Regions from separate parts of the Streptomyces sp. NPDC055254 genome, predicted to be linked through region 1. Evidence: predicted binding sites of a transcription regulator. Region 1 holds the regulator's gene; the other holds the start of a gene.
What was found. Region 1 encodes HspR, which represses chaperone genes until heat shock. Its sites were predicted from a motif close to TTGAGNNNNNNNNNCTCAA; they were not measured.

Region 1 (14,289 bases):
TCCCCCCGGGGGCTCCACAGTTCACGTGTTCAACAAGTTGCGTCCCGCGCGTCGCCGTGCGGGGGCGCACAAGGGGGCGCCCGACGGAAACGAGCCCGTCGGGCGCCCTGTCCCGCCCGGTCCCGGCGGACCGGTGCCAGCTGCCCCGTGTCAGCTGGAACCGCCGCATCCGCCGCCACCGCCGCAGGACGACGACGAGCCGCCGCAGGAGGAACCGCTCGAACACGAGGAGCCGGAGCCCGACGAACCGCTGCCGGCCCACCAACTGCCCGCGGAGGAGCCTGCGGAGTCTCCGGAGCCGGAGTAACCGCTCTTGAAAGCCCGTACCGCCACGGTCACGACGAACGCGAAGAGCATCAGTCCCAGAACAATGAAGACGAACGTCATGTCCGCCCCTCTCTCACGCCCCGGTCTCCCGGGGGGCGGGATCCCCGCGTCCCGCGTGCAGGGGAGATGCCCGCGCGCCACACGGGCCAAAGCACACTTGAGCAAGTCCAGAGGTTCCCCGCAGGATGGCGCCCATGACCGCACCCGAGAGCAGCAACCGCCCGTTCCTGAACCGCAGGCTGGCGTCCTTCGGCACCACGATCTTCGCGGAGATGTCGGCCCTCGCCGTCCGCACCGGGTCGATCAACCTCGGCCAGGGCTTCCCCGACACCGACGGCCCGGCCGAGATCGCCGAGGCGGCCTCCCGCGCGGTCCTCACCGGCCTCGGCAACCAGTACCCGCCGGGCCCCGGCGTCCCGGAGCTGCGTACCGCGATCGCCGCCCACCAGCAGCGCTTCTACGGCCTCTCGTACGACCCGGACTCCGAGGTCCTGGTGACCGCCGGCGCGACGGAGGCCATCGCCGCCGCCCTCCTCGCCCTCCTCGAACCGGGTGACGAGGTCATCGCCCTCGAACCGTTCTACGACTCGTACGCGGCCTGCATCGCGATGGCCGGCGGGGTACGCGTCCCCGTCACCCTGCGCCCGCACGCCGGGACCTTCGCCCTCGACCCGGACGAGCTGCGCGCCGCGGTCACCCCGCGCACCCGCCTGCTGCTGCTGAACACTCCGCACAACCCGACCGGCACCGTCCTCGGCCCGGCGGAGCTGGCGGCGGTGGCCGAGCTGGCCGTCGAGCGCGACCTGCTCGTCGTCACGGACGAGGTGTACGAGCACCTGGTCTTCGAGGGGGCCCACACCCCGCTCGCCGGCTTCCCGGGCATGCGGGAGCGCACGGTGACCATCTCCTCGGCCGGCAAGACCTTCTCCTTCACCGGCTGGAAGGTCGGCTGGCTCACCGCGCCGCCCGAGCTGGTGGCGGCGGTCCGCTCGGTGAAGCAGTTCCTCACCTACGTCTCCTCCGGCCCCTTCCAGTACGCGATCGCCGAGGCCCTCGCCCTGCCCGACGCCTACTACGAAACCTTCCGCGCCGACCTGGCCGCCCAGCGCGACATCCTCGCCGGCGGCCTCGCGGCGGCCGGGTTCGAGGTCTACCGCCCGCAGGGCACGTACTTCATCACCACCGACATCGCCCCGCTCGGCGAGCGGGACGGCCTGGCGTTCTGCCGCGCCCTGCCCGAGCGCTGCGGCGTCGTCGCCATCCCCAACCAGGTCTTCTACGACGACAAGGCCGCGGGAGCCACCCAGGTCCGCTGGGCGTTCTGCAAGAGGCCCGACGTGCTCCGCGAGGCCGCGGAGCGACTGGCGCGGCTGTAGGCCGTTCGGGCGGGGGCGGGGCGGCCGGTACCGGACACCGGCGGTGGTTGCGGGGCGACTGAGGGCGATGTGAAGCTGGCGCCTGCAAGACGTGCCCGAAGCCCTCACCCGCGGGTGGGCGTCCACACCAGCAGGAGTCGGCAGAGATGGCAACGGGCAGAGTGGCGGTGACCCCGTCACCCCTGGAGGTCCGCGCGGTCAAGGCGGTGCGGTCGGCCGCACCCGCGACCGTGATCGCGCTCGGGGTGTTCGCCGCCGTCCGCGGCGCCGGGGTCCTGGTCCTGGCCCTCGGAGCCTGGTGGTCCGGCCGCGATCCGCTGCGGGTCCTCGGCCTCTCCTGGGACTCCGCCTGGTACCTGGGGATCGCCGCCAACGGGTACGGGCGCACCCTCATGACGGTCCAGACCGGGTCCGTCCAGAGCGACCTGGCCTTCTTCCCGCTCTACCCGGTGCTGATCCGGACGGTCTCCGCGGTCGTCCCCGGCGGGCTCGTGCCGGCCGGGGTGCTCGTGGCCTGGGTCTGCGCCGGGGCCGCGGCCGTCGGCGTGTACCGGATCGGCGCGCACGTCGTCGGACCCCGCGCCGGGCTGCTGCTCGTGGGCCTGTGGGCGGCGCTGCCGCACGCGGTGGTGCTGTCCCTCGCCTACACGGAGGCCCTGCTGGCCGCCCTCGCCGCCTGGGCCCTCTACGCCGTGCTGCGCGACCGCTGGACGGCGGCTGCGGCTCTCGCCGTGCTCGCCGGGCTGACCCGCCCCACCGGGCTCGCCGTCGCGGCCGCCGTCTCGGTCATGGCCCTGCACGCGATCCTCGTACGAAGATCCCGGGCGCCCGAGGTGTGGGCGGCCGGGCTGCTGGCCCCGGCCGGCTGGGCCGCGTACGTCCTGGCGGTCGGCGTACGGCTGCGGGACCCGCTCGGCGGGTACTTCGAGGTGCAGCGGCGCTGGGGTTCCCGCTTCGACTTCGGCGCCGGGGCGCTGCGCTCCGCCGAGCGCGTCCTGACCGGCGGGCACGTACCGCTCGCCACCACCGTGACCGTCGCGGTCCTGGCCGCCGCCGGACTGCTGGCGATACTCCTGGTCCTGGACCGGACCCCGCTGCCCCTGCTCGCCTACACCGCGGTCCTGCTGGCCATCACCTTCGGCGGGGCCGGCTACTTCGAGTCGAAGCCCCGCTTCCTGCTCCCCGCGTTCCCGCTGCTGCTGCCGGTGGCCGCCGCCATGGCCAGAGCCCGGCCCCGCACCGCGGTCGTGGTGACCGCGGGGCTGGCCGGGCTCAGTTACGGCTACGGGCTGTACCTGCTGCTCGTGGCACGCGTACCGCTGTGACGGACGACTACTGGTTGGTGTCGTCGCCGTCCTTGTCGTCGCCGTCGGCGGAGTCGACGTCCTGCTCCAGTCCGAGCTGCTCGACGAGCCACTTGTCGAACTCGATCGAGGCGCGGACCCAGCTGACCGTGGAGGACACGAAGTGCTCCAGGCTGACGCCGGTGCCGATCAGCATCTGCGCCTCACCGATCAGGCGGACCGAGCCGTCGTCGTGGGTGTGGCTGTAGACCTTCGGCCACAGGGTGCGGCGGTTCCAGTCGTCGATCGACTCCAGGAGCTGGGGCTTCTCCTCGATCTTGTGCGGACGGTCGTAGAAGGTCCGCACCGAGAAGACCGCCTGGTCGCCTTCACCGCGGAACATGAAGTAGGTGCGGAACTCCTCCCACGGCGCCGCGAGGTCACCCTCGTCGTCGACGACGTACTTGAGCTCCATCTGCTCCAGCAGCTGCTTGACCAGATCCTGGTCGGGGACGACGGGGCCCGCCGGTCCTGTGGCCTGCGGCTCGGGCTGCTGCCCTCCGAAGTTCGGAATCGAGGCCGGGTCGATGCTCACCGTGTACTTCCCTTCGTGCGGATTACTTGCATCCTCCCCCATCGCGCCTACCCCGTGTCCACCCCTGGACGCCCGATCCGCTCCGGGCGGACAGGAGCGGACCGCGCGTGACCGGGGAGGGACTCAGAGCGCCTTGGCGACGAGCAGTCCCCCGTCCGCCACGTCGACCCGTACGGTGTCGCCGTCCTTGACCTCGCCCGAGAGGATCTCCCTGGCCAGGCGGTCGCCGATCGCCGTCTGGATCAGGCGGCGCAGCGGCCGGGCGCCGTACGCCGGATCGTTGCCCTCGTCGGCCAGCCAGGCCAGGGCGGCGGGCGTCACGTCCAGTGTGAGGCGGCGGTCGGCCAGCCGCGCGGCCAGCCGGCCGATCTGGAGCTCCGCGATGTGCACCAGCTCGTCGCCGGACAGCGCGGAGAAGACGACCAGGTCGTCCAGCCGGTTGAGGAACTCGGGCTTGAAGGACCCCCGGACCACCTCCAGGACCTGCTCCTTCTTCTGCTCCGGCGGGGTGGCCGGGTTCATCAGGAACTGGCTGCCCAGGTTCGAGGTGAGGATCAGGATGGTGTTGCGGAAGTCCACCGTCCGGCCCTGTCCGTCGGTGAGGCGGCCGTCGTCCAGGACCTGGAGCAGGATGTCGAAGACCTCCGGGTGGGCCTTCTCCACCTCGTCCAGGAGCACCACGCTGTACGGGCGGCGGCGGACGGCCTCGGTGAGCTGGCCGCCCTCCTCGTACCCGACGTAGCCGGGCGGGGCGCCGACCAGCCGGGCCACGCTGTGCTTCTCGGAGTACTCCGACATGTCGATGCGGACCATGGCCCGCTCGTCGTCGAAGAGGAAGTCCGCGAGGGCCTTGGCCAGCTCGGTCTTGCCCACGCCCGTGGGGCCGAGGAAGAGGAAGGAGCCGGTCGGGCGGTCCGGGTCGGCGATGCCGGCGCGGGTGCGGCGCACGGCGTCGGAGACGGCCCCTACGGCCTCGGCCTGGCCGATCAGGCGGCGGCCCAGCTCGTCCTCCATGCGGAGCAGCTTCTGGGTCTCCCCCTCCAGCAGGCGGCCCGCGGGGATGCCGGTCCAGGCGCCCACCACGTCCGCGATGTCGTCCGGGCCGACCTCGTCCTTGACCATCGTCCCCTTGGACGCCTCGGCCTCGGCCTCGGTGGCCTCCGCCAGCTCGCGCTCCAGGGCCGGGATCTCCCCGTAGAGCAGCTGGGAGGCGGTGTCGAAGTCGCCGTCGCGCTGGGCCCGCTCGGCCTGTCCGCGCAGGTCGTCCAAGCGCTCCTTGAGCTCGCCGACCCGGTTGAGGGACTGCTTCTCCTTCTCCCAGCGGGCGGTCAGGCCGCGCAGGTCCTCCTCCTTGTCGGCGAGGTCCTTGCGGATCTTTTCGAGGCGCTCCCGCGAAGCCGGGTCGGACTCGTTCTTCAGCGCCAGCTCCTCCATGCGCAGGCGGTCCACCGCGCGCTGGAGCTCGTCGATCTCCAGCGGGGAGGAGTCGATCTCCATGCGCAGCCGGGACGCGGCCTCGTCGACGAGGTCGATGGCCTTGTCGGGGAGGAAGCGGGAGGTGATGTACCGGTCGGACAGGGTGGCGGCCGCGACCAGCGCGCTGTCGTTGATGACCACCTTGTGGTGGGCCTCGTAGCGGCCCTTGAGGCCGCGCAGGATGGCGATGGTGTCCTCGACGGACGGCTCGGCGACCAACACCTGCTGGAAGCGGCGCTCCAGGGCCGGGTCCTTCTCGATCCGCTCGCGGTACTCGTCGAGCGTGGTCGCGCCGACCATGCGCAGCTCGCCGCGGGCCAGCATGGGCTTGAGCATGTTGCCCGCGTCCATGGCGGAGTCGCCGCCGGCGCCCGCGCCGACGACGGTGTGCAGCTCGTCGATGAAGGTGATGATCTGGCCGTCGCTCGACTTGATCTCGGCGAGGACGGTCTTGAGGCGTTCCTCGAACTCGCCCCGGTACTTGGCGCCGGCGACCATGGCGCCCAGGTCCAAGGAGACCAGCCGCTTGTTCTTGAGCGACTCGGGGACGTCCCCCTTGACGATGCGCTGGGCCAGGCCCTCGACGACGGCGGTCTTGCCCACGCCCGGCTCGCCGATGAGCACCGGGTTGTTCTTCGTGCGGCGCGAGAGCACCTGGACGACGCGGCGGATCTCCTGGTCGCGGCCGATGACCGGGTCGAGCTTGCCCTCACGCGCGGCAGCCGTGAAGTCGGTGCCGAACTTCTCCAGGGCCTTGTACTGGCCCTCGGGATCGGGGGTGGTCACCCGGCGTCCTCCTCGTGCGTTCTGGAAGGCGGCGAGCAGCTTCTCCGCGCTCGCGCCCCGGGTGGAAAGGACCTCGCCCGCGGCGCCGCCCTTGGCGGCGACGGCGATGAGGAGGTGTTCGGTGGAGAGGTACTCGTCCCCGAGCCGGCCCGCCTCGGCGTCGGCTTCCGCGAGTACGGCGAGCAGGTCGCGGCTGGGCTGCGGGGGCGCGACGGTGGAACCGGTGACGCTGGGCAGGGCGGCGAGCAGCCGCTCCGCCCCCGTCCGTACGGCGACCTGGTCGGTGTCGGTGGCGGCGAGGAGGTCGGTGACGTTCTCGTTGTCCTCGCCGGCGAGCAGCGCCAGCAGCAGGTGGGCGGGGGTCAGGTCCGCGTGCCCGTCCTTGACGGCCCTGCTGGTGGCCGCGTTCAGGGCGTCCCGGCTCCTGTTGGTCAGCTCGGCATCCACTGCGTCTTCTCCTCTCCGGGGTGGGCGGCACGCGCGGCACCCTGACTGCCTGTTACTGACAGGAACAGCATATGCAAAGTTGAGTCTATTCCACTCAAGGCTGTTCGGGGTACGTCCCAGTACCCTTCGGTCCATGTCCCATGACGTACTCCACCCGACTCCCGAGTACCTCGCCTTCTGGCGGGAGCGGCACGTGTGCACCCTGACCACCCCGAGGCCGGACGGCACGCCGCACGTGGTCCCGGTGGGCGTGACGTACGACCCGCAGGCCGGTCTGGCCCGGGTGATCAGCAACAAGCACAGCAAGAAGGTCCGCAACATCCTGGCGGCCGAGGCGACGGAGCCGGGCGGAGCGCGGGTCGCGGTCTGCCAGATGGAGGGGCGGCGCTGGGCCACCCTGGAGGGGCGCGCGGTGATCCGTACGGACGAGGCGTCGGTCGCCGACGCGGTGGCGCGCTACGCCGAGCGGTACGGGCGGACGCCCTCGCCCAACCCCGACCGGGTCGTCATGGAGATCACCCTGGACCGGGCGATGGGCCGCGCGTGAGCCGCTGACGGACTCCTCGGCGCCCCTCCCAGCTTGTCCGGTCAGCGACTGGACGCGGACATCACAACGGCGCCATCGTGGTCAGGTCCACGATGGCGCCGTTGTGTGGGGGAAGTGCCTGAGCGATCTGCAACGACGGGGGAATCGCTTCAGGCACTGCGGGGGGTGGCGGTGGTGATGTCGGGTTCGAAGAGCTGGTGATCGCGCTGATCAAGATTGACGAAGACCATTCCGTAGCGCACCTCGCAGCGGACGGGCTGCGGCGCGCCCCTCGGGCGGCGCAGGCACCGGTAGGCACGTACGTCCTCGTCCTCCTCGCGCACGACGACGATCGGTTGACCGAACAGGGTGACCATCAGCGAGTCGCCGGGGTAGGGAATCGCGGTGGCCAGGTCGATGAATTGCCATCCGGACCGGTAGGCAGAGGCCATTTCGCGGCGGAAACCGCGGTCGTCGGGGGGTGTCATGCGCCCGCGGACTTCCCACCCGCGCCCCAGCCACTGTCTGACTCCGTACCGGCCGGCGCGATCCCCCATCCGCTGTCGTCGACGGGCTGCGGAGCGGGGCCCCAGCCGCTGTCGGCCCGGACACTGCCCCAGCCGCTGTCACCCTTGCCGGGGGTCCCCCAACCGCTGTCGTCGTCGCCGGTGGTCCCGGCCCCCCAGCCGCTGTCGACCGGGGCGCTGCCCCAGCCGCTGTCCGCGAGCGAGATTCCACCGACAGCAGCAGCCGTAGAGAGAGCAATGGCAGCCACCGAGCGAAGCAATTTCTTGTACATGGTCGACGTTGTCCTCACTTGATGGATTCCTCTCCCCCGCATCTCAGACGATGACTTATCGAGCCACGCCATTGCCACCGTGGCGATGCATCATGTTCCTGTACATGCAGGACCCTGGGGGTGGGAGATATGCCGATAATGCGGATAGACCAGACACATCCCCATGCGGTGACAGACCTGTGCGACCTCGGGGCCGAGCTGTACGCAAGTGCGCTCAGCTCCGGCCGAATCGCCCGCGAAGAGGTCGAGCAGACGCCCTGCCTGCTGGAATTCGCGCTGCTGCACCCTGATCCGGACGACGACAACTGGCTCCGTCCGGTTCCCCCCTCGGTCGCCCTGGCGCAACGGCTCCACCCGCTGGAACGGGAGATCCTGCAACGCCGGCGCTCCTCCATCGAGCTCGCCGAAGCCTTTGAGCCATTCATGGCCATCAGCGCGCTGACTCCCGCGCCGACGCACGCGATCACCGTGCTGGAGGGATTCAACAGGATCAACGCGGCGCTCAATGTGGCCACCGCCGAGTGCCAGGCGGAAATGCTGACCATCCAACCGGGCGGCGGACGCTCCGAGAACATTCTCAACCAGGCGATCGAGCGCGACCAACCGCTCATCCGGCGCGGCGTGAGCATGCGCACCCTGTACCAGCACACCGTCCGCCACAGCCGCGGCACGATGGCCTACGTCGACCGGATGGCCAGCGGGAAGGTGGAGATCCGGACGCTGGAGGAACTGGTCGAGCGGCTCATCATCTGCGACGAGTCCGTCGCCTTCATCCCCGCCAGCGACGACCAGCAGATCGCCCTGGAACTGCGGCACCCGGCGCTCGTCCGCTACCTCGTCCGCGTCTTCGAACAGCTCTGGCGGCGGGCCACCCCGCTCAACGAGCAGATCCCCTACGATCCGACGCCGTCGGGCATCTCGGGCGTGCAGCGCTCCATCGCCCAACTGCTCGTCGAAGGACACGTGGACGAGGCCATCGCACGCCGCCTGGGAATGAACGTGCGCACCTGCCGCGCGCACATCGCCAAGCTGGCCACCGCCCTGGGCAGCGGCAGCCGGGCCCAACTCGGCTTCCTGATAGCCCAGTCGGGCATCCTGGGCCGCGTCTCGGGGCCGGCCCGGGAACCCCGCCTCTGAGTACTGCGAGACGGCCCCGCCCGGAAGCTTCCGGGCGGGGCCGTCTCGTGCGTGCGGGTGCGGTGCCGGCAGGGCCGGGGTCAGTCCAGGGGGCGCTTCGGGGTCGGGCGCCAGACGACCAGGGCGCTGCCCGGCTGCGGGGGCTGGTACGGGACCAGGTCGCGGCGGTACGAGGCGTGGACCTGGGCCTCGCGGGCCTGGAGCGTGGCCGCAGCGCCGTCCACGGCCGCGGAGAGCTCGGCCACGCGCTGCTGGAGCGCGGCGACCTGGTTCTCCAGCTCGATGATGCGCTTGATGCCCGCCAGGTTGATGCCCTCGTCCTGGGACAGCGCCTGCACCGTGCGGAGCAGTTCGATGTCACGGGCCGAGTAGCGCCGGCCGCGGCCGGCCGTGCGGTCCGGGGAGACCAGGCCGAGGCGGTCGTACTGGCGCAGGGTCTGCGGGTGCAGACCCGAGAGCTGGGCGGCCACCGAGATCACGTAGACGGGGGTCTCGTCGGTGAGTTGATAGCCCCCACCCAATCGGGAGGACTGTCGTCGGCGGCCGTCCATGTCATGCTCCCTTCGCGGACTCGAACAGCGCGGAGCGCGGGTCCTCGGACTCCGTCGCCTCGCGGTACATCTCCAGCGCCTCACGGGCCTTGTCCGACAGTTCCGTGGGAACCGCGACCTCCACCGTCACCAGCAGGTCGCCGCGAGTGCCGTCCTTGCGGACCGCGCCCTTGCCGCGGGCCCTCATGGTGCGGCCGTTCGGCGTGCCGGGCGGCAGTTTCAGCGTCACCGAGGGGCCGTTCAAGGTCGGGACCTTGATGTCGGCTCCCAGCGCCGCCTCCGCGAACGTCACCGGCACGGTCACCGTCAGGTTGTCGTCCTTGCGGCCGAACACCGGGTGGGCGTCGACGTGCACGACGACGTAGAGGTCACCGCCGGGGCCGCCGCGCTCGCCCGGCGCGCCCTTGCCGCGCAGCCGGATCCGCTGGCCGTCGGAGACGCCCGCCGGGATCCGGACCTGCATGGTGCGCGAGGAACGGGCCCGGCCGCTGCCCTTGCACACGTCGCAGGGGGTCTCCGCGATCAGGCCCCGGCCCTTGCAGTCCGCGCAGGGGTCGGTCAGCGAGAAGCCGCCGCCGCTGCCCCGGGACACCTGTCCGGTGCCGACACAGGTCGGGCACACCCGGGGCGTGCCGTTCTTGTCGCCGGTGCCCGAACAGGCCTTGCAGGGCGACTGCGAGGACATCCGGAGCGGGACCGTGGCCCCGTCCACCGCCTCCGTGAAGGAGAGGGTGACCTCCGACTCGATGTCCTGGCCCCGGCGCGGCTGGGCGCGGGTGCCCGGACCGGCGCCGGGGGCGCCGCCGCGGTTGAAGAGGCCGCCGAAGACGTCGCCCAGACCGCCGCCGAAGCCGCCGCCCGCGCCGCCCTGCGGCTGGCCCCCGAAGAGGTCGCCGAGGTCGAAGTTGAACGAGCCGCCCGCGCCCGGCCCCGGCCGGAAACCGCCGTTGCCGAACAGGGCGCGGGCCTCGTCGTACTCCTTGCGCTTCTTCGGGTCGCCGAGGATGTCGTTCGCCTCGGAGATCTCCTTGAAGCGCTCCTCGGCCGAGGCGTCACCCTTGTTGGCGTCCGGGTGGAACTCGCGGGCGAGCTTCCGGTACGCCTTCTTGATCTCGGCCTCGGTGGCGTCCTTCGGGACACCGAGGACCTTGTAGTAGTCCTTCTCGACGAAGTCCTTCGTGTTCATCCCCGGTGTCCCTCCTCTCGTGCCTCTACGGGCCGTACTGCGTGTGGTGCGGGTGGTGCGTCAGCCCTTGTCGGGGGCATCCGCGTCCTTGTCCGACGGACCTTCGCCCTCCGCGGACTCCACCTTCGGGGCCGCCCCCGGCTGGGGCTCGGCCACCGCGACCCGTGCGGGACGGATCGTGCGCTCCCCGATGCGGTACCCCGGCTGCAGGATCGCCACGCAGGTCGTCTCGGTGACGTCCGGCGCGTACGAGTGCATCAGGGCCTCGTGGATCGTCGGGTCGAAGGGCTCGCCCTCCTTGCCGAACTGCTGGAGGCCCATCTTCGCGGCGACCGTCTCCAGCGATTCGGCCACCGACTTGAAGCCGCCGACCAGCTCGCCGTGCTCGCGCGCCCGACCGACGTCGTCCAGGGTCGGGAGGAGTTCCGTCAGGAGGGACGCGACCGCGATCTCCTTGACGGTGATCCGGTCCCGCTCCACCCGGCGACGGTAGTTCTGGTACTCCGCCTGGAGCCGCTGGAGGTCCGCCGTGCGCTCGGAGAGCGCAGTACGGGCCTGGTCCAGCTGCGCCAGCAGAGCGGTGTCCTGGCCTTCGGCCTGTGCTGAGTCCCCGGCCGGGGCCGCCTCCTCCGCCTGGGCGGGGTCGGCGGCCTTCGGCTCCTCGGGCGTGCCGTCGGCGGGGACTTCGGGCTTCTCGTCGAAGCCCGGGGTCTCCTCCGACATCAGGCAGCGCCGCCCTTCGGCTTCTCGTCGTCCACGATCTCGGCGTCGACCACGTCGTCGTCGGCCTTCGCCTGGCCCGCGTCACCGGCAGCGGCGCCGGCGGCGCCCTGGGCGGCCTGGGCGTCGGCGTAGATCGCCTGGCCGAGCTTCTGGCTGACGGCGGCGAGCTTCTCGGTCGCCGTGCGGATCTCGGCGGTGTCCTCGCCCTTGAGGGTCTCCTTCAGCTCGGAGACGGCCGTCTCGACCTCGGTCTTGACGTCGGCCGGGACCTTGTCCTCGTTGTCCTTGACGAACTTCTCCGTCTGGTAGACGAGCTGCTCGCCCTGGTTGCGGGACTCGGCCGCCTCCTTGCGACGGAGGTCCTCGTCCGCGTACTGCTCCGCCTCCTGGCGCATGCGGTCGACCTCGTCCTTGCCGAGCGAAGAGCCGCCGGTGACGGTCATCTTCTGCTCCTTGCCCGTGCCGAGGTCCTTGGCCGTGACGTGCATGATGCCGTTCGCGTCGATGTCGAAGGAGACCTCGATCTGCGGGACGCCACGGGGGGCCGGCGGCAGGCCGGTCAGCTCGAACATGCCGAGCTTCTTGTTGTACGCCGCGATCTCGCGCTCGCCCTGGTAGACCTGGATCTGCACGGACGGCTGGTTGTCCTCGGCCGTCGTGAAGATCTCGGAGCGCTTGGTCGGGATCGTGGTGTTGCGCTCGATGAGCTTGGTCATGATGCCGCCCTTGGTCTCGATGCCCAGGGACAGCGGGGTCACGTCGAGGAGCAGGACGTCCTTGACCTCACCCTTGAGCACGCCGGCCTGCAGCGTCGCGCCGATGGCGACGACCTCGTCCGGGTTGACGCCCTTGTTGGCGTCCTGACCGCCGGTGAGCTCCTTGACGAGCTCGGCGACGGCCGGCATACGGGTGGAGCCGCCGACCAGGACCACGTGGTCGATCTCGGACAGGTTGATGCCCGCGTCCTTGATGACGTTGTGGAACGGGGTCTTGCAGCGGTCCAGCAGGTCCGCGGTCAGCTGCTGGAACTGGGAGCGCGTGAGCTTCTCGTCCAGGTGCAGCGGGCCCTCGGCGGAGGCCGTGATGTACGGCAGGTTGATCGAGGTCTCCGTGGAGGAGGACAGCTCGATCTTCGCCTTCTCGGCGGCCTCGCGCAGACGCTGGAGCGCCATCTTGTCCTTGGACAGGTCGACGCCGTGGCCGTTGTGGAACTGCTTCACGAGGTAGTCGACGACGCGCTGGTCCCAGTCGTCGCCACCGAGGTGGTTGTCACCGTTGGTGGCCTTCACCTCGACGACGCCGTCGCCGATCTCCAGGAGCGACACGTCGAAGGTGCCGCCACCGAGGTCGAAGACGAGAATGGTCTGGTCGTCCTTGTCGAGGCCGTAGGCCAGGGCGGCGGCCGTCGGCTCGTTGACGATGCGCAGGACGTTCAGGCCCGCGATCTCGCCGGCCTCCTTCGTCGCCTGACGCTCGGAGTCGTTGAAGTAGGCCGGGACGGTGATGACCGCGTCCGTGACCTTCTCGCCCAGGTACGCCTCGGCGTCGCGCTTCAGCTTCTGCAGGATGAAGGCGCTCATCTGCTGCGGGTTGAAGTCCTTGCCATCCAGGTTGATCTTCCAGTCAGTGCCCATGTGGCGCTTGACGGAGCGGATGGTCCGGTCCACGTTCGTGACCGCCTGGCGCTTGGCCACTTCGCCGACGAGGACCTCGCCGTTCTTGGCGAAGGCGACGACGGACGGCGTGGTCCTGGCGCCCTCGGCGTTGGTGATGACGGTGGGCTCGCCGCCTTCCAGAACGCTGACGACGGAGTTAGTGGTGCCCAGGTCGATGCCGACCGCACGTGCCATTTCGATTCCTCCAGCTGACTTGAGTGGAACAGGCTCAACCATGCCGCATCGCCGCGCTTGCGTCAACAGAACTGAGTCGAGGGGACTCAACCTTTAGCCCACGCTTACGCGCAACCCGGGGACTCCCGGGACGCGGGATCCGGCCGGAGCCCGGCGTCCAGGGACACGGGGGCCCGGGGCGGGGCCCGGCGCGGGCCGCACCCGAACGGGTCACCCCCGCCGCGCGGCACCCCGGCACCGCCCAAGGCATCCGGCACGGTGCTCGCATGCCCCTGCCGCTCACCCTCCCGTCCTCGCGGGCCCGGCCGCCCCGGGCCCGGCCGGCGAGACCCCCGGCCAAGCGGGTGCTCGACCTCGCCGGCGCCGCGGTCCTGTGCGTCCTGGCCGCCGCGCCGCTCGCCCTGGCCGCCGCGCTGCTGTACGTGACCCAGGGCGGCCGGGTCCTCGTCCGGGCACCGGCGGCGGGCCTGGCCGGGCGGCCCTTCCGGACCTGGCGCCTGCGCACCGACGGGGCGGGCGGCATCGGCGAGGCCGTCGAGCGCTGCGCCCTCGACGGCCTGCCGCAGCTGCTCAACGTGCTCCGGGGCGAGATGTCACTGGTCGGGCCGCGCCCGGAACCCCGCACCGACCGCCCCGAGCGGCTCCTCGTCCGCCCCGGCATGACCGGCCTGTGGCAGGTGAGCGCCCGCTCGGACCTACCGTGGGAGGAGATGCCCCTGCTCGACCTGCACTATGTGGAGAACCACTGGCTCGGGATGGACCTCGCGATCCTGGCGCAGACCCCGCGGGCGGCCTACCGACATAGGCAGCCCTGAGCGACACAGATCACCGCATGCTCAGCTACATTGCGGCGTCGGGAATGGGTAACCTCAAGCCTTGACTTCATAAGTTACCGCTTAGTAAGTGCCGCCCGAGGAGCCCTTCCATGCAACTCGCCGCGATCATCGTGTCGCTGGTCCTGACCGTGGTCGGCGTCGCGCTGCTCGCCCGAGCCGTGGCGCAGATCTACCGCTTCGTGAAGCTCGGCCAGCCCGTACCGGCAGGCAGCCGTACGGACGACCCGAAGGCCCGAACGCTCACCCTGGTCCGGGAGTTCCTGGGCCACAGCCGGATGAACCGCTGGGGCATCGTCGGCTTCGCGCACTGGTTCGTCGCGATCGGCTTCCTGACGCTTCCGCCCACGCTGGCGCAGGCCTACGGGCAGCTCTTCCAGGCCGACTGGACGCT
Region 2 (14,289 bases), on a different contig from region 1:
CCGTGCCGGGCGGCGAGCCGCCCGGCCACGTACAGGCCGAGGCCCAGGCCGTGTTCCGCCTCGGGTTCCTCGTCGTACGCGTCGGGCGACGACAGCCGCAGGTTCAGCGATTCCAGCCGGTCCGCGGTGACGCCGATGCCCTCGTCCACGACGGACAGCACCACGTTGCCGGAGTCCAGCGTCCAGCCCGACACCTTCACCTTGGCGTCCGGCGGCGAGAACGTCGTCGCGTTCTCCAGCAGTTCGGCCAGGACGTGCGAGATGTCGTCGGCCGCGTGCCCCGCTACCTGCGTGTACGAGGGCAGCGCCGCGAGGTCGACGCGCTCGTAGCGCTCGATCTCGCTGACGGCGGCCCGCATGACGTCGACCAGCGGGACCGGCAGGCCCTGCCCGTGGCCGTGCTCCTGACCGGCCAGGACCAGCAGGTTCTCGTTGTGCCGGCGCATCACGGTCGCCAGGTGGTCCAGCTTGAAGAGGGTCGCCAGCCGGTCCGGGTCCTGCTCCTTGGACTCCATCTCCTCGATGACCGCGAGCTGGCGCTCGACCAGGCCCAGGGTCCGCAGCGACAGTGAGACGGAGGTCGTCGACATGTTGCGGCGGTGCTCCTCCAGCCCGGCCCGCAGCGTGCCCAGCTCCTCCTCCAGCACCTCGCGGCCGGCGGCCAGGGCCTCGTTGCGGCCGATGATCCGCCGCCGGTCGGCGTCGAGCCCGGCGATCCGGGTGTGCAGGGAGACCGTCTGGTCCCGTACCGCGTTCAGGTGGCGGACGACCTCGGCGAACTCGTCGTTGCGGCCGGTGAACCGGACCGGTTCCACCGAGCCCTCGGGAGTCGCCAGCCGCGCCGCGCCCCGGCGCAGGACGGACAGCGGGCGGGTCAGCGAGCGGGCCACGGCGGTCGATACGCCGACCGTGACCAGGAACAGCGCGCCGAGCAGTCCGATCAGGACCTCCAGCCGCGTCACGTCGTCGTCCCGCAGCGCGGCGAGCGATGAGGCCCGCTGTCCGGCGAGGGTGGACTCCACGGACCGGATCCGGTCGACGCGGGCGGTGAGCGCGGACCCGAGGGCGGCCGGATCGGTCCGGCGGTCGGCGGTGGTGAGGGTGGGCCGGTCGGTGAGCCGCCCGAGGAAGTCCTCGGCGGTCTTGACCTCGGGTCCGGTGACGGTGGCGGCGAGGGTCTGGCGCACGTCCGGCCGCGCGACCCGCGCGAAGTCGTCGAGGGCGGCCTGCTCCCGTACGCGCGAACGCTGGGCGGCCGTGGTGAGTTCGTCGGCCACCGCCGAGTTGGGGAGCTGCTCGCCGCGGGGGACGGCCAACGCGGCGAGCAGCAGTCCGCGGGTGGCCGAGGCCTGTTCCACGGCCTGGCCCAACGGAGCCAGCGGGCGGGTGGTGGCGAGGGCGGCCTCGGCGCGCGGCGGGGTCAGCTCGGCGAGCCGGTCGCCAGGGGCGAGGACTTCCGAGATGACCCCGGCGTAGGCCTGGTGGGCGGCGAGGGCGCTGCCCTTGCCGTCGACGGCCTCGGTGCGGACGGCCTGGACGCGCCCCAGGGCGCGGGCGAGTTCCTCGTCCGCCTCGGCCCGCACCTCGGCGATCTGCCGGTCGGTGCGGGCGGTGCGCTCCTGGACGGGGCCGCGGGCGGCCCCGGGGCGGCCCTTGGCCGCGTACTCGACGACGGCGTCGCGCTCGTCGCCGAGGAGGTGCGCCAAGGTGAGGATCTGCCCGGTCTGCTCCGCGAGGTTGACCAGGCGCTGGGAGTCGTTCAGTTCCGTCGTGGCCGAGACGACGGCGGGGGCACCGGCCGCGAGGACGGTGAGGCCCGCGACGGCCACGCCGACGACCAGCCTGCTGCGCACGCGAACGCGCCGCCCTGCGGGGGCCGGGCCGTCGGTGGCGGTGCCGTTCTTCCGAGACCGCTTCTTCTGCACCGGTACTCGCAATCCTGTACGTGGGCTCTGGCTCGTCTACTCGTGTGGCCGAGGTAACGGCCGGTCAACAAGTAAACGCTCCCTGCCCCCTCGTACCGCCTCAGACCCTTGCAGTGTGATGGGGAGAGAGCCGTACATCGCCCGCCCCGCCACCTGAACGAGTGAACATCACGGATTAGTTGGCGACCAACTCGGACACCCCGTGTCAGAAGGCCGTCCGTGGACGGGTGGTTGAAAGATCGATGCGGCCTTTGGCAGGATGCCCGCCCACATGCGCCGCGGACCGGTGCGCCCTCCCGGTGCGCGGCCGGTCGGACGGGTCCGGGCGGCGGCCGCTGCGGTACGTACCTGATCGGGCACCCCTGCACCCTGCCGGGCAGAATGTCCGTATGCGCATCGACCTCGCATCGACCCCCGGCGACCCGGAACGCCCCAATGAGGACTGGCTGTCGGCCGCGATCCCCGCCTCGGGCGGCGGTGTCCTGGTCGCCCTGGACGGGGTCACCCCGCCCCGCGGCGAGGACGGCTGCGTGCACGGAGTGCCGTGGTTCACGGCGCGACTCGGCGGCCGATTGACCGAACTGTCCGGATCGCGACGGGACATGCCGCTGGGCCGAATCCTGGCCGAAGCCGTCCGCGGCACGGCCGAGGCACATCGTGACACCTGTGACCTTTCTCACATCCGTACGCCGCAGGCGACGGTGGTCGTCGTCCGCTGGGACGGCTCGTACGTGGAACACCTGGTGCTGTCGGACTCCGTGCTGCTCCTCCAGGCGCCGGCGGGCGATGTGACGGCGGTGCTCGACGACCGGCTGGACCTGGTCCCCCGGGAAGTGCTGCGCTCGGTGGCGGCGACGGACGCGCTGCGCAACGCGGAGGGCGGCTTCTTCACGGCGGCGGCGGATCCGGCGGTGGCGGCCCGGGCGGTGACGGGGCGCACCCCGAGGGAGCGGGTGCGGGCGGTGGCGGTGCTCACGGACGGCGCGAGCCGGTGGACGGACACGTTCGGGGAGGGCGACTGGGGCGCGTGCGTGGCGGTGCTGCGCAAGGAGGGCGCGGCCGGCCTGATCGGCCGGGTCCGCGCCATCGAGTCCGATCCGGCCCGGCCACCGGCCCGGCACAAGCGCCACGACGACGCGTCAGCCGCGTACGCGGAGCTGTAGCGGCGCGGCGCCCGCCGGGTTCCGCACGCCACGACTGCGTCCCGGGACCGGCGGGCAGCGCGAAGGACGTGCCCTTCACCTCGGCGGCTCGGGCGGCCTGCGCCTACTCCGCGCCGGCGTTCAGTTGGTTGAGCAGTCGGGCCAGTTCCGCCACTTCGCCGCGGTCCCAGTCGGCGAGCTTGCGCATGTACTGCTCGCGCCGGGCGTCCCGTACCCGCAGGAACCGTTCGCGGCCCTCCTCGGTGAGGCCGACCAGGAAGGCCCGGCCGTCGGCGGGGTCCGGTTCGCGGGCGACCAGGCCGAGGACCTCCAGGGCCCGGAGCTGCCGGCTCATGGTGGCCTTCCCGACCCCGAAGTACGCGGCGAGCTCGGTGGCCCGCTGCCGCCCGGCGGCCTCCAGGCGTACGAGCAGTCCGTACGCGGCGGGCTCCAGCTCGGGGTGGAGGGCGCGGGCCATCTCGCCGGAGGAGGCGCGGGCGCGCCGGAGGAAGACGGACAGCTCCCGCTCCAGGGCAAGGAACTCCTGGTCTTCGCTCCCGTGCACGTCCCGCTCCTTCACTGGTGGGTGACACCCGATGGGCGCCCGATGGGCGCCGGACGGCGGCCCGTGGATGGACGCCCAGTATTTCGCAGCGGGCCCGCCGGGGCCCCGGGACCCCACCGGAGCGGGACCCGGGGCCATACGTCCGGCGGTGCTGGCGCCCTCGCGGGCAGCCGACCCACCGGACCCCGGACCCGGCCGGCCCCGGCCCGCCGGGGGGCCTCCGTAGCGGACGGACCCCGGACCCGGCGGGCCCCGGACCCCGAAGGCGTCCGCGGACGGGTGCCCGCACGGGGCCGCGGGCGGGTGGGGGCGGAGGGTCAGGCGGCGACCGGGACGCGGGCCTGCGCGGGAGTCAGGGCGAGTTCCAGGACCTGGCGCACGTCCGTCACCGGGTGGACCTCCAGGCCGGCCAGCACCTCCGCCGGGACGTCGTCCAGGTCGGCCTCGTTCCGCTTCGGGATGATCACCGTGGTCAGCCCGGCCCGGTGCGCGGCCAGCAGCTTCTGCTTGACGCCGCCGATCGGCAGCACCCGCCCCGTCAGCGAGACCTCGCCGGTCATCGCCACGTCCGTCCGCACCTGCCGCCCCGACAGCAGCGAGGCCAGCGCCGTCGTCATCGTGATGCCCGCGCTGGGGCCGTCCTTGGGCACCGCGCCCGCCGGGAAGTGGATGTGCACGCCCCGGTCCTTGAGGTCGGCGACCGGAAGCTCCAGCTCCGCCCCGTGGGACCGCAGGAAGCTCAGCGCGATCTGCGCCGACTCCTTCATGACGTCGCCCAGCTGACCGGTGAGGGTCAGGCCGGCCGCTCCCGTCTCCGGGTCGGCCAGCGAGGCCTCGACGAACAGCACGTCGCCGCCCGCCCCGGTCACCGCGAGGCCGGTGGCCACACCGGGTACGGCCGTGCGCCGCTCCGCCGGGTCCTGGGCGGACTCCGGCACGTGGTGCGGTCGCCCGATCAGCCCGCGCAGCTCACCGGCGCCGATCCGCAGCGGCAGTTCCCGCTCCCCCAGCTCGTGCTGGGAAGCGACCTTGCGCAGCAGCCGCGCCAGCGACCGCTCCAGGGTGCGCACGCCCGCCTCGCGGGTGTACTCCCCGGCGAGCTTCCTGAGCGCGTCCTCCTCCAGGACCACCTCGTCGGCGGCGAGTCCGGCCCGGTCCAGCTGCCGGGGCAGCAGGTGGTCGCGGGCGATGACGATCTTCTCGTCCTCGGTGTACCCGTCGAGGCGGACGAGCTCCATCCGGTCGGCCAGCGCCTCCGGGATGGCCTCCAGGACGTTGGCGGTGGCCAGGAACACCACGTCGCTGAGGTCCAGTTCCACTTCCAGGTAGTGGTCCCGGAAGGTGTGGTTCTGTGCCGGGTCCAGGACTTCGAGCAGTGCGGCCGCCGGGTCCCCGCGGAAGTCGGAGCCCACCTTGTCGATCTCGTCGAGGAGCACGACCGGGTTCATGGACCCGGCCTCCTTGATGGCCCGCACGATCCGGCCCGGCAGCGCGCCGACGTAGGTCCGGCGGTGTCCGCGCACCTCGGCCTCGTCCCGTACGCCGCCCAGGGCGACCCGGACGAACTTGCGGCCCATGGCGTGGGCCACCGACTCGCCCAGCGAGGTCTTGCCGACGCCGGGCGGCCCGACCAGCGCGAGCACGGCTCCGCCGCGCCGCCCGCCGATGACGCCCATGCCGCGCTCGCCGCGCCGCTTGCGGACGGCGAGGTACTCGGTGATGCGGTCCTTCACGTCGCCGAGGCCGGCGTGCTCGGCGTCGAGGACGGCCCGCGCGCCGCGGATGTCGTACCGGTCCTCGGTGCGCTCGTTCCAGGGCAGTTCCAGCACGGTGTCGAGCCAGGTGCGGATCCAGGAGCCCTCCGGGCTCTGGTCGCTGGACCGCTCCAGCTTGTCGACCTCCTTGAGGGCGGCCTCGCGTACCTTCTCCGGGAGGTCGGCGGCCTCGACGCGGGCCCGGTAGTCGTCGGACTCCTCGCCCTCCTTCTCGCCGCCCAGCTCGCGCAGTTCCTTGCGGACCGCCTCCAGCTGCCTGCGGAGCAGGAACTCCCGCTGCTGCTTGTCCACGCCTTCCTGGACGTCCTTGGCGATGGACTCGGCGACGTCCTGCTCGGCGAGGTGGTCACTGAGCGCCTTGACGGCGAGCTTGAGGCGGGCGATCGGGTCGGCGGTCTCCAGCAGTTCGACCTTCTGCTCGACCGTCAGGAACGGGGAGTAGCCGGAGTTGTCGGCGAGGGCCGACACCCCTTCGATCTGCTGGACGCGGTCGACGACCTGCCACGCCCCGCGCTTCTTGAGCCAGCTGGTGGCGAGCGCCTTGTACTCCTTGACGAGCTCGGTCACCGCACCGGGCAGCGGGTCCGGCAGGGCCTCCTCCACCGTCTCGCCCTCGACCCAGAGCGCCGCGCCGGGACCGGTGGTCCCGGCGCCGATGCGGACCCGCTCGCGACCGCGGATGAGGGCTCCCGGGTCGCCGTCGGAGAGCCGCCCCACCTGTTCGACGGTCCCCAGCACACCCGTTGCCGCGTACGTGCCGTCGACCCGGGGCACGAGCAGCACCCGGGGCTTCCCGCTGCCCGCCGCGGCCTGCGCGGCCTCGACGGCGGCGCGCACCTCGGTGTCGGACAGGTCCAGCGGAACGACCATTCCCGGCAGCACGACCTCGTCGTCGAGCGGCAGCACGGGCAGGGTGAGCGATACGGACGTCGAAGCCATGATCTTCCCTCCGGCAGTGAAGTTGAGCTATGCCGACTCAATGCATGTGCGCCTCCGGATGTTCCCCCACGCCCGTTCGCCGGCGGCGAACACCTTCGTACGGGGGCACGCAGCGCCGTGGGGAAGGCCGGTCGGCGCGGTCGGCCGTCGGGGAACGGTGCGCTGGGGGGCCGTCGGGGACGGTCAGCTGCCCGTGACCACCGGGCGCGCGTCCGAGGGCAGGCCCCACTCGCTCCAGGAGCCGTCGTACACGGCGATCCGGCCCCCGTGTCCGGCGAGCTCGGCGCCCAGAGCGAGCACACAGGCCGTCACTCCGGAACCGCAGCTGAAGTAGAGGTGTTCCCGATCCCCCGTCAGCGCCCGGAAGATGTCGCGGAGTTCCTCGGGCGGGCGCATCCGGCCGTCGGGCCGCCGGAGTTCGCCGAAGGGGAGGTTCAGCGCGCCCGGCATGTGACCGCCGCGCAGGCCGGGGCGGGGTTCGGGGTCGGTACCGGCGAAACGCCCCCGGGTCCGGGCGTCCAGGACGGCCGCGGCGGGGTCGGCCAGAGCGACGGTGACGGCGGCGGCGTCGACGAGCAGCCCGGGGCGGGGGCGGGCGGTGAAGGAGCCGCGCGGTCCGTCGTACGCGGGGCCGGCGGGCTCGACGGGCAGGCCGGCGGCCGTCCAGGCGGGCAGGCCGCCGTCGAGCACGGCGACCCGGTCGAGGCCCATGGCGCGCAGCATCCACCAGGCGCGGGGGGCCGAGTAGACGCCGGCGCCGTCGTAGACGACGACGGTGCTGGTGGCGTCCACGCCGAGGTCGCGCAGGGCCTCGGTGAACGCGGCGGGGCCGGGCATGGTGTGCGGGGCGGGGGCGTCGTGGTCGGAGAGGGCGCCGTCGAGGTCGAAGGGGCGGGCGCCGGGAATGCGGTGGTCCGCGCCGCGGTGGGCGCCGACGGAGGCGTCGAAGAGGACGAGCCCGGGCGCCCCGAGCCGCCCGGCCAGCCAGTCCACCCCGACCAGCGGCCCCGGCACCTCGGCGTCGCCCCGGGCCCCGGCGCCGGCGTCCGCGCCACCCGGCCGGGTGCCCGCCGCCGGACCGGCGCTCGCGGGGTCGCGGCCTTCGGCCGCTGTCCCCCGTCCGGGCGGTACGGGCTCCTGGGACGCGGGGGTTCGGGGCGTGGACGCGGGGGTTCGGGGCGTGGGCACGGGGCACCTCCGGAGGTTGCGGCCGACCGCGCCGCCCAACTCCCGGGCGGACGGCCCGCCGACTGCGCGACGCGGGTCGCCCCCATCCTCGTCCGCCGCCTGACCGGTGGTACCACCGGCCCGACTCGGGCCGTGCCGCCAGGGGCAGGCCGCCGCCCGTCACGAGGCGGCGCGGTCAGGGGGCCGGTCCCGCCGCCCTGCATCCCGGCGGACCCGGCACCCACGTAGGTCCGGTCCGCCCCGGCCTGCACGGTCGGAGCCGAACCCCGCGCCCACGGGTGGGCCGTTCGTGGGCCCGGGCAGGCGCAGGTGCAAGGGAGACGGAGGGCACGCCCCGGGGCGACTCGGCCCCTGAACCGGGTACGACCGACCCGTGACCCCGCATGCCCGCGGGGCAACCCGGCACACACCGGAACGCGCGACCCGGGACGGGAGCCTCAGGAACAGGAGCCTCAGGGGCAGGTGTGGGGGCGGGCGTAGAGCGCGATGCGGGCGCCGCGGACCTCCGTGGTGGAGCAGAGGTCGAACCAGGCCGCCAGGGTCTGGCGTTTGACCGCCTCGCGCGGGTAGGGGTCCACCGGCTGGTCGGCCGGGTCCAGCAGGGCGACGACCCGGGGGGACGCGATCAGCGCCTCGCGGATCTCCACCGACGGCAGCTCCGTGCCCTGGAGGCTCCGCGAGGCGGCCGGGGCGCGGTCCAGGGCGACGTCGCGCAGTTCCCCGTACGCCTCCGGCGACGACAGCAGCCACTCGCGCCGCCGCGACGGCAGGAACACCACCGCGTCGCCCGGCCGGGCCCGTTCGCGGACCGCCGCGGCCACCGCGAGGGCGTCGTCCTTGCGGCTCTCGGGGGTGTGCAGCCACGCCGACCACAGCACGGTCGGCGCCAGCAGCGCCGCGGCCGCCAGCCAGGGCCACACGCGCCGGACCGTCCCGGACGGCAGCGCCGCCAGTCGCGCCCCTGCCAGCAGGGCGAGGCCGGCCAGCGCGTACAGCACGTACCGGTCGACGTACCAGGGGTGCACCAGCGACAGCGTCAGCAGCAGCCCGGGCGGCAGCAGCACCAGCGGCAGGGCCACCCGTACGAGCTCCCGTTCCGCCCCCCGTGCGAGCAGCAGCGCGGCCGCCGCGACCACCCCGTACGCCGTCCAGTCCTCCCAGCCCGGCCGCCCCAGCCAGCCCAGCTGCTGCCGCGCCTGCCGCGCGCTCACCAGTGCCAGCGGCAGCAGCAGGGCGAGCACGGCCCCGGCGGCCCACCACCAGCCGCGCGAGCGCCGGCCGGTGAAGGCGTGGGCGAGCAGGGCCAGCGCGGCGAACTCGTGCAGCCAGCAGCCGAGCAGCAGCACCACCGCGTACGCCGCCCACCGCTCGCGCAGCATCAGGTACGTGGCCCACACCACCGCGGCCGCGACGAGGGCGTACGAGCGCCCCTCCTGCGCGTACATCTGCACCGGCGGCAGTACGGCGTACCCGAGGCCGGACAGGAGCGCCGCCCGGTCGCCGGCGAGCCGGTGGGCGACGGCGGCCACGCCGGCGGCGGCGAGGGCGGTCGCGGCGACGGAGGGCAGCCGCAGCGCCCACAGGCCGCCGTCCCACAGCTGGAAGACGCCGTGCAGGAGCAGGTAGTAGAGCCCGTGCACGGCGTCGACCTGCCCCAGCAGGTCCCAGAGCCCGCCGAGGGGGCGGTGGGCCACCTGCCAGGTGACGGACTCGTCGCGCCACATGCTGCCGCCGCGCTCCAGGCCCCAGAGGCCGAGCAGGGAGGCGAGCAGCGGCGGCAGCACGCGCCATGGGGCGATGCGGCGGATGACGGCCTCCGGGTGCTGTTCGTACGGTGGTGGGGACTCCATACTCGGGGTTCGGCCCGGGTCCTTGCGGAGGTGGGTGTGCGAGCGTTGCGAACGGCGGCGGTGGCGGGGCTCCTGCTGGGCGCGGTGGTCCTGGGCGGGTGCGCGCCGTCCGGCGCCGGGGACGGTGCGCCGCCCGCGCCGGGGCCGACGGCGAGCGGAACGGCGGGCGGGACGGCGGGCGCGACTGCGACACCCGGACCGGACCCGACCCGGACGTCGGCCCCTCCGACCGACCCCGCCACGCCGGCGGCCACGTCCCCGGCCACGACCTCGTCCGCCTCGACGCCCCCGGCCGCGACCCGGCCGCCCGCCGCCGGCGCGGCGCTGGTCCGTGTCTCCCGTACGGGCGGCTTCGCCGGGGAGACCCGGACCGTCGTCGTCAAGGAGGACGGCTCCTGGAGCCGGTCGGACGCCAGGTCGGGGACGGAATCGTCCGGCCGGCTGCCCGGCGCGGACCTCGACCGCCTGCGCGCGGCGCTGCGCGAGGCGGACTTCGCCCGGCTGCCGAGGATCTCCACGGGCGGTCCGAAGGTCTACGACGGGTACTTCTTCGCGTTCGTCCACGGCGGCCACGAGGTGTCCGGCGCCCAGGAATCGCTACCGCCGGCTCTGACGCGGGTGCTGGAGGCACTACCCCCGCTGACCGGAGGCTGACTCCGCCGGGGCGAGCCCCATCCGCTCGGACGGGGCAGGTCGCCTCGGAGCGGCACGGGCAGGGCCGCATCGGATCAAGGACGTGGTCACCGGCCGGCCCCGGCGCAGGACCGGGACCGACCGGGGACGGTAGCCCCCGAGACCGCGAGGCACCTGACCGCCTCGCCTGCCAGGGGCCGGTCCCGTGGGGGGGTCCGGCACCCGGCACAACCTCCGCCCTACCAGGGCGTTCCGCACAAATGCCCTGTCCGAACCCCGCATAGCCGCAGCCCGGTGCCTCCTCTACGCTGCACCCCACCACGCAGATCTTCATGGGGCGGGACCGGGACATGGAACAGACACACACCACCCACAACGGCGCCGCGGCGACACCCGGCGCCCAGCGGCGCGTGCTCGTCGTCGAGGACGACCGCACCATCGCCGAGGCCATCGCGGCCCGACTGCGGGCCGAGGGCTTCCAGGTGCAGACGGCCGCGGACGGCCCCGCCGCCGTCGCCGCGGCCGAGAGCTGGCTGCCGGAGCTGCTGGTGCTCGACATCATGCTGCCGGGCTTCGACGGGCTGGAGGTCTGCCGCCGGGTGCAGGCGCAGCGGCCGGTGCCGGTACTGATGCTCACGGCCCGGGACGACGAGACCGACCTGCTGGTCGGCCTCGGGGTCGGCGCCGACGACTACATGACCAAGCCGTTCTCGATGCGCGAGCTGGCCGCCCGCGTCCACGTGCTGCTGCGACGCGTCGAACGGGCCACGCTCGCCGCGCACGCGCCGCGCGGGGCCACCCTGCGGCTGGGCGACCTGGAGATCGACCACGCGCAGCGCCGGGTCCGGGTACAGGCCGAGGACGTGCACCTGACGCCGACCGAGTTCGACCTGCTGGTGTGCCTGGCCGGCACCCCGCGGGCGGTGCTCTCCCGCGAGCAGCTGCTGGCCGAGGTGTGGGACTGGGCCGACGCGTCCGGCACCCGTACGGTCGACAGCCACATCAAGGCGCTGCGGCGGAAGATCGGCGCGGAGCGGATCCGTACGGTCCACGGCGTCGGGTACGCCCTGGAGACCCCGGCGCAGGCATGAGCGGGCCGGCCCATCCGCCGGCCCGGTCCTCGTCCGGGGGGCTCCGGCCGTTCTCGCCGTTCTCGATCAAGACGAAGCTGGGCACCCTCGTGGTGGTCTCGGTCTTCATCACGACGGGCCTGCTGCTGGTGGCCCTGCGCACCGACACCGAGCTGCGGTTCATCACGGTCTTCTCGGTGATCGCCTCGATGCTGATCACCCAGTTCGTGGCGCACAGCCTGACGGCTCCGCTGGACGACATGACGACGGTGGCGCGGGCGATATCGCGCGGGGACTACACGCGGCGGGTGCGCGGCGTCGGGCGCCGGGACGAGCTGGGCGACCTGGCCGCGACGATCAACCTGATGGCGGACGACCTGGAGGCGGTGGACCGCCACCGCAAGGAACTGGTCGCGAACGTCTCCCACGAGCTGCGCACGCCGATCGCGGCCCTGCGGGCGGTCCTGGAGAACGTCGTGGACGGGGTCTCGGCCGCCGACCCGGAGACCATGCGCACGGCCCTCAAGCAGACCGAGCGGCTGGGCCGTCTGGTGGAGACCCTGCTGGACCTGTCCCGGGTGGACAACGGGGTGGTCCCGCTGCGCGCCCGCCGCTTCGAGGTGTGGCCGTACCTGTCGGGGGTGCTCAAGGAGTCGGGGCTGGCGGCTGCCGGTCGGCCGGGGCTGTCCTCCGGTTCCGGCGGGCACACCCGCAACGACGTGCACCTGCATCTGGACGTCTTCCCGCCCGAGCTGACGGCGTACGCGGACGCCGAGCGGCTGCACCAGGTGGTGGCCAACCTGATCGACAACGCGGTCAAGCACAGCCCCGCGCACGGCCGGGTCACGGTCCGCGCCCGGGCCGGCGAGGCGCCCGGCAGTCTGGCCCTGGAGGTACGGGACGAGGGCCCGGGCATTCCGGAGGCGGAGCGGCACCGGGTCTTCGAGCGGTTCAACCGGGGCAACGCGGGCGGCGGCGACGGCGGCACCGGGCTGGGGCTCGCCATCGCCCGGTGGGCGGTGGAACTGCACGGCGGGCACATCGGGGTGGCCGAATCGTCACGGGGCTGCCGAATCCTTGTCACACTGCCGGGCAGCTCGCGGGCGCCGCGTTGACGTAGGGTTCGAGTGGGAAGGACATGATCTCGGCCACATGTGCCCGAGGTCGTCAGGGGTGCGAAGCCATGGGGGCCGCAACCACGCTGTCGCCTACCCGAACCACGCTTGTTTCCCGCCATTCCAGGCGGCGAAACCCGCCGTTCGATGTGACCTGCGTGACGGAAGTCCCGCCCGGTCTGCATGTCGCGGCCCAGGAGGCGTAGCCTTTATTCCCGCTGTCCATACCTTGTGAAGCGGAAGAGGGCGGTTGCCGCCGTGTCGCCACAGTCCCCCAGTAATTCGAGCACCACGACCGAAGCAGCAGAGGGCGGGAAGAACCCCGCCTCAGGCTTCGGTGCCAACGAGTGGCTCGTCGACGAGATCTATCAGCAGTACCTCCAGGACCCGAACTCGGTCGACCGGGCCTGGTGGGACTTCTTCGCCGACTACCAGCCGGGGGGCACCGTCGCTCCGGCCAAGGCCGAAGAGCCGAAGAAGTCCCCGACGACGGACGGCGCCTCCGCACAGGCCGCCGACGCCGCCGCAGTGCCGCAGGCCGCCGACGCCGCCACGGGGGCGGCGAGCACCGTGCCCGCGTCTGCGCCGACCCCCGTCTCCGCGCCCACGCCCGTGCCAGCTCCTGCCCCTGCTCCTGCCACCCCCTCTGGTGCCCCTGCTGTGACTGTCACCTCCCAGGCCCCGGCCGCCGCACCGGCCGCCGCTCCCGCTCCCGCAGCCCCCAAGCAGGCCGCGCCCGCCACCGGGGGCCCCGCGGGCCCCGAACTGGTGACGCTCCGCGGCCCGGCGGCTGCCGTCGCCAAGAACATGAACGCCTCGCTGGAGGTGCCGACGGCCACGTCCGTCCGCGCCGTCCCGGTGAAGCTGCTGTTCGACAACCGCATCGTCATCAACAACCACCTGAAGCGCGCCCGGGGCGGGAAGATCTCCTTCACCCACCTCATCGGCTACGCGATGGTGCAGGCCATCAAGGCCATGCCGTCGATGAACTACTCCTTCGCGGAGAAGGACGGCAAGCCGACCCTGGTCAAGCCGGAGCACGTCAACTTCGGCCTCGCGATCGACCTCGTGAAGCCGAACGGCGACCGCCAGCTCGTCGTCGCCGGCATCAAGAAGGCCGAGACGCTCAACTTCTTCGAGTTCTGGCAGGCGTACGAGGACATCGTCCGCCGGGCCCGCGTCGGCAAGCTGACGATGGACGACTTCACCGGCGTCACCGTCTCGCTGACCAACCCCGGCGGCCTGGGCACCGTCCACTCCGTGCCGCGCCTGATGCCCGGGCAGTCGGTCATCATGGGCGTCGGCTCGATGGACTACCCGGCCGAGTTCCAGGGCACCTCCCAGGACACCCTGAACAAGCTGGGCATCTCCAAGGTCATGACCCTGACCTCGACGTACGACCACCGGGTGATCCAGGGCGCCGCATCGGGCGAGTTCCTGCGCGTCGTCGCGAACATGCTGCTCGGCGAGAACGGCTTCTACGACGACGTCTTCGAGGCGCTGCGCATCCCGTACGAGCCGGTGCGCTGGAACCGCGACATCGACGCCTCGCACGACGACGACGTCACGAAGGCCGCCCGCGTCTTCGAGCTGATCCACTCCTACCGGGTGCGCGGCCACGTCATGGCCGACACCGACCCGCTGGAGTACAAGCAGCGCAAGCACCCCGACCTCGACATCACCGAGCACGGCCTCACCCTGTGGGACCTGGAGCGCGAGTTCGCGGTCGGCGGCTTCTCCGGCAAGTCGATGATGAAGCTCCGCGACATCCTCGGCGTGCTGCGCGACTCGTACTGCCGCACCACCGGCGTCGAGTTCATGCACATCCAGGACCCGAAGCAGCGCCGCTGGATCCAGGACCGCATCGAGCGCCCGCACACCAAGCCGGAGCGCGAGGAGCAGCTGCGCATCCTGCGCCGGCTGAACGCGGCGGAGGCCTTCGAGACCTTCCTGCAGACGAAGTACGTCGGCCAGAAGCGCTTCTCGCTGGAGGGCGGCGAGTCCGTCATCCCGCTGCTCGACGCCGTCATCGACTCGGCCGCCGAGGCCCGCCTCGAAGAGGTCGTCATCGGCATGGCCCACCGCGG

Region 2: a site for HspR is predicted at 6,369-6,387, ahead of lon (endopeptidase La). Genes of this name have one in related genera too.

What each region holds. Positions count from the first base shown of each region.
Region 1 covers NZ_JBSGQV010000050.1:23,113-37,401, forward strand. Annotated here, with positions in the region: gene ACWFQ8_RS30620 (hypothetical protein) at 151-387, opposite strand; gene ACWFQ8_RS30625 (pyridoxal phosphate-dependent aminotransferase) at 522-1,703, shown strand; gene ACWFQ8_RS30630 (hypothetical protein) at 1,850-3,028, shown strand; gene ACWFQ8_RS30635 (YbjN domain-containing protein) at 3,036-3,581, opposite strand; gene clpB (ATP-dependent chaperone ClpB) at 3,705-6,290, opposite strand; gene ACWFQ8_RS30645 (pyridoxamine 5'-phosphate oxidase family protein) at 6,424-6,837, shown strand; gene ACWFQ8_RS30650 ((2Fe-2S)-binding protein) at 6,987-7,304, opposite strand; gene ACWFQ8_RS30655 (hypothetical protein) at 7,301-7,591, opposite strand; gene ACWFQ8_RS30660 (helix-turn-helix transcriptional regulator) at 7,745-8,752, shown strand; gene ACWFQ8_RS30665 (heat shock protein transcriptional repressor HspR) at 8,833-9,303, opposite strand; gene dnaJ (molecular chaperone DnaJ) at 9,305-10,489, opposite strand; gene grpE (nucleotide exchange factor GrpE) at 10,550-11,212, opposite strand; gene dnaK (molecular chaperone DnaK) at 11,212-13,062, opposite strand; gene ACWFQ8_RS30685 (sugar transferase) at 13,329-13,877, shown strand; gene ACWFQ8_RS30690 (heterodisulfide reductase-related iron-sulfur binding cluster) at 13,988-14,289, shown strand, end outside.
Region 2 covers NZ_JBSGQV010000001.1:420,924-435,212, forward strand. Annotated here, with positions in the region: gene ACWFQ8_RS01865 (nitrate- and nitrite sensing domain-containing protein) at 1-1,853, opposite strand, end outside; gene ACWFQ8_RS01870 (hypothetical protein) at 2,315-3,088, shown strand; gene ACWFQ8_RS01875 (MarR family winged helix-turn-helix transcriptional regulator) at 3,192-3,647, opposite strand; gene lon (endopeptidase La) at 3,950-6,346, opposite strand; gene ACWFQ8_RS01885 (sulfurtransferase) at 6,530-7,360, opposite strand; gene ACWFQ8_RS01890 (glycosyltransferase family 39 protein) at 7,987-9,384, opposite strand; gene ACWFQ8_RS01895 (hypothetical protein) at 9,421-10,038, shown strand; gene ACWFQ8_RS01900 (response regulator transcription factor) at 10,368-11,108, shown strand; gene ACWFQ8_RS01905 (HAMP domain-containing sensor histidine kinase) at 11,105-12,202, shown strand; gene ACWFQ8_RS01910 (multifunctional oxoglutarate decarboxylase/oxoglutarate dehydrogenase thiamine pyrophosphate-binding subunit/dihydrolipoyllysine-residue succinyltransferase subunit) at 12,461-14,289, shown strand, end outside.